One region of the Pseudoalteromonas sp. MER144-MNA-CIBAN-0113 genome, then DNA from elsewhere that is predicted to be linked to it. Evidence: riboswitches for the same ligand, from Rfam matches in the RefSeq annotation. Region 1 holds a riboswitch; the other holds the start of a gene.

Region 1 (2,203 bases):
ATGGTGAAGGATCGTTTACTGAAATTAAAAGTAATGCATCTCGTTTCGGACTTAAAGGGTCTGAAAAAATTTCAGACGGTTTAGAAGCGGTTTATAAGTTTGAATTTCAGGTCGATGTGTCTGATGCCGATTCTAAAGGTGATGACGACAATATTTCAGCGCGTAATCAATATGTGGGCTTTAAAGGCGGATTTGGTCAGGTTGTGATAGGCCGAAATGATACCGCGCTTAAGCAAGCGCAGGGGAAGCTAGATCTTTTCAACGATCTTGAAGAAGGTGATATAAAAAATACCTTTAAAGGTGAAAATCGTTTAGGTAACTCAGTATCTTATGCTTCAAACTCATATGAAGGTTTTAAAGTATTAGCGTCATTTATTGCAGAAGACGACGTAGATGCCAAAAATGGCTACTCAGTGGCGTTAACTTACGGTGATGCAGGCCTTAAAAAGAGCGCAGTATATGCTGCCATTGCTGCTGATAGCGAAGTCAATGGTTACGATGTAGTGCGTGCAACAGTTCAAGGTAAAATTGAAGATTTTAGACTTGGCGCAATGTACCAAACACAAGAAAAAGTAGATGGCAGCGCTGAGGCTGACGGTTACTTAGTGAATGCAGCTTACCTTATGGGTAGCAACACTTTCAAAGTGCAATACCAAACAATGGATTTTGATGACAGCGATGATAAAAGCGCGATATCGGTAGGTGTTGACCATAAACTAAACAAAAACCTTAAAGTATTTGGTTTTTACTCAAGCTTTGATATGGACAGCAATGTTGACCAAGATTACCTAGGTTTAGGTATGGAATATAAGTTTTAACTAAACCTTAGTTAAAACACTCCCTTTTAACCGCACTCAGTTGAGTGCGGTTTTTTTTGCTTTAAATTATTTACTTATCTGCGCATAATAGCCAAGCATTTGGAATGAGGTGAAACTCCTCAACTATACCCGTAACTGTAATCAGTTTTACTGTAAGTCAGATACAAGTGCCTTAAAACTTCATATAACGAGCGGGTTAACTCATTTTCTTTTTGGTACTTGTGGTACTGAGTGTGGGTTTTCCCTGCCTAGGATAATTTTTTGCACACTCAAACCGCTAAAAAAACTGCACTTCTAACCGTTAATAATGTCTCTTGGCGAGTGGGTAACACCTTAATCCTTGAGCATATTAATTTGAGTATTGAGCGTGGCAAGTTTGTTGGCTTAATTGGTCCTAATGGTGCGGGAAAATCGAGTTTACTGCGTTGCTTGTATCGATTTAATCAGCCGTCAGCGGGAGAGGTTAAATTTAATAACACCGATATTTGGCAGCTAAAAAGCGAAGACTATGCCAAGCAAGTTGCGGTAGTGCTACAAGAAACACCGTCGCAATTTAATCTCTCGTTATTCGATGTTGTAGCTCTAGGGCTTACCCCGTATAAAACGCTATTTAGCTCGACCACCCAAGCAGATAAACAAAAAATAGCTCAGGCTATTAGTCATGTGGGGCTTGAATCTCATAGTACTCAATTATTTGATTCGCTATCTGGCGGTGAAAAGCAACGAGCCTTTATTGCCCGCGCTATTGTGCAGCAACCGCAACTTCTTATTATGGATGAACCAACTAGTCACCTTGATGTGAAATATCAAATTCAACTGATGGAGCTGGCTAAATCTTTAGGTATTACGGTATTTGCGTCATTTCATGACTTAAATTTAGCTGCTGCTATGTGTGATGAGTTAGTGGTTATTAAAAATGGAAAAGTTGTTGATGCAGGTAAGCCAAATAAAGTGGTCACTGAGCAGATGCTGGATGAGGTGTTTGGCGTTTGTGCACAAGTGAGCACTCACCCTCAATCAGCAGCTTCGGGTGAGGCTATTCCTCATATTACTTATTATTATGGATACCAATAATATGACGGTTTTTTCTAACCATACCGTTGCATTAATCGTTGCGCTACTATGCGCACTATTAAGTTTATTTATTGCACTGAGTTTTGGTGCGGTACCTACGTCGCTAGCAGATGTATATCAAAGCTTAACCTTTTCAAACGAGGCTTCATTTACCAGCCGTATTATTATTGAATTAAGAATGCCACGTACTTTGCTGGCTTTTTTAGCCGGTAGTGGCTTAGCGATTGCAGGTTTAATACTACAAACAGTCACCCGTAATCCCTTAGCTGATCCTTATTTATTTGGTATTTCGTCTGGTGCTTCATTAGGGG
Region 2 (2,203 bases), on a different contig from region 1:
CACCCGATATATCAAGTTCTTCAGTAAGGGTATAAAGCCCTCGATATTCAAACTCAACACGCTCTGTGCTATACACTTGCTGCACATCGGTACCTGTTTGGGTATTTTCTTCTTGCGAAACGCTCACCGAAGTACTTTGGCTATATATATCTGAGGCTTTCTTCCAGCCTAGCTTAGCGGTGTAATTTTCAAAGTCGTAGGCATCGTTACCCCATGCATTATCATATTGTGCTTCACCTTCACTGTACTGAGATTGCAGGCTCAATTGGCCTAGCTCAGCAAGTTCATAAGCTAAATTAAAGCCAATGTTTTTATTTTTGTAGCCATCATCATCATGATCTTTTGTGTACTCAGCCGCTGGATCTTTGCCAGTTACATCAAAACCATCCGTCTCTTCGTAGCCTAAATTATAATTAAAGCTAAGCGCCTCTTTTACAAGCCCACCAGCAAGCTGATAATTACTGTAGCTATGGCTGCCTAAAGTAGCCGAAAGCGAGTTATTTGAAGCTTTACGGGTGATAATATTAATTACTCCGGCTACCGCATCAGAGCCATAAATAGCAGCTCTTGACCCTTTAATAAGCTCAACACGCTCGATACTGTTAACTGGAATATTCGTCAGCGATACACTACCTGAACTTGCATCGCTCACTCTTACGCCATCAACCAATACTAAGGTATATTTAGCGCTGGCCCCGCGAACAAATATATCTGCCTTTTGACCTAACCCACCATTACGAACAATATCTATCCCAGCTATGGTATTTAATATTGCTGGTAAATCTCGGTAATTCGCTTTTTCAATATCAGCGCGCTCGATAACTGCAACACTTGCTAATACATCATTTATAGGTTGTTCAAATTTATTCGCAGTAACGGTTATTTTTTCAATGGTTTGTTCTGCAGCAGATACAGAAATAGAGAGTGCAGCCGAAATGGCCACACCCAATGCAGTTTTATTTAACATCATGTCCCCTATCTTTGCCCACCGCAAAGATGTTAGTAAGTAAGATTAAATCAAGGCCGGTCTCCGGACTCAGTTACCATAATTTAATACAGCATAACTTTACCGTTGCGGGGGCAGTGTTGGGATTGACTTCATCAATGAAAACGCACCAACTTCCCGATTATCCTACTAAAAAAATCACACCATTGAAGTGTTTAGCAAGCACCTTGAAAATAGGCTGCTATTGTTATCTGTTTACTAAAAAAAGTCAATGGACGTCTAAACATCCAAAAATCCAAAGATTCAGGGTTCGGGGTTCGGGGTTCGGGGTTCGGGGTTCGGGGTTCGGGGTTCGGGGTTCGGGGTTCGGTAATTATCATAGATTCAAAAATAAAAAAGCCAAACAATATAGCGTGTTTGGCTAAATACATGTTGCTTTGAACTAAGCGCCTATAGTGCCTAGCTCGAAACAATAAATTAATCGCGGAAGTTTTTAAACTGAAATGGCTGACCTAAATCGGCAGTGCGTACAACTTGCATAGCAGCTTGTAAGTCATCACGCTTTTTGCCCGTTACGCGTACTTCTTCGCCTTGAATAGCCGCTTGCACTTTTACTTTAGAATCTTTAATGGCTTTTACTACTTTTTTAGCCATATCTTTTTCGATACCCTGCTTTAGTGCAACGTTACGAAAAACATTTTTGCCTGCGCGAGAAATATCTTGTAGTTCTAGGCTCGCAACGTCCATTCCACGCTTTGAAACCTTCCCAGCTAAAATATCAAACAACTGCATAACCTGAGCATCTGCTTCAGCTTTTAATTTAATTGTTTTATCGTTTAATTCAATTGAGGCATCGACCCCTCTAAAATCAAATCGTGTCTCTAATTCACGATTGGCATTATCAACCGCGTTTTGTGCTTCGTTCATTTCTACTTCAGATACAATATCAAATGAAGGCATGATGTTCTCCTAACTAGCTAATCTTAATTTTATGCGGCAATTATAACGTTAAAATGATAAATCTTTACACTTTTCTGCATCTTGTTCAGGTGCGATACTAATTTAGTTTGATATACTGAGGCTTCTTTTTTATACGATTTTAGGATTCTTCGTGACAAGGCGTGTTTACCAAGCTATTTTTTTGATTAGTATTGTCGCATTTACCTTCTTATTTGCTAAAGAGGTAAAAGGCGCTGCAAACTTATTTCCGCATGTAGATAAAGTGGCGCATTTTGGTATTTTCTTTTTACTTGCCAT

Evidence for each region. A riboswitch is a leader RNA that binds a small molecule or an ion and turns the genes downstream of it on or off. The one in region 1 is predicted to bind cobalamin.
Region 2: another riboswitch for cobalamin. It lies ahead of AAEY57_RS01480 (TonB-dependent receptor domain-containing protein); the one in region 1 lies ahead of AAEY57_RS05680 (ABC transporter ATP-binding protein).

The regions. Positions count from the first base shown of each region.
Region 1 covers NZ_JBEOOG010000014.1:52,229-54,431, forward strand. Annotated here, with positions in the region: gene AAEY57_RS05675 (porin) at 1-818, shown strand, start outside; cobalamin riboswitch at 868-1,005, shown strand; gene AAEY57_RS05680 (ABC transporter ATP-binding protein) at 1,080-1,892, shown strand; gene AAEY57_RS05685 (FecCD family ABC transporter permease) at 1,894-2,203, shown strand, end outside.
Region 2 covers NZ_JBEOOG010000003.1:39,616-41,818, forward strand. Annotated here, with positions in the region: gene AAEY57_RS01480 (TonB-dependent receptor domain-containing protein) at 1-967, opposite strand, end outside; cobalamin riboswitch at 1,005-1,170, opposite strand; gene AAEY57_RS01485 (YajQ family cyclic di-GMP-binding protein) at 1,424-1,906, opposite strand; gene AAEY57_RS01490 (VanZ family protein) at 2,058-2,203, shown strand, end outside.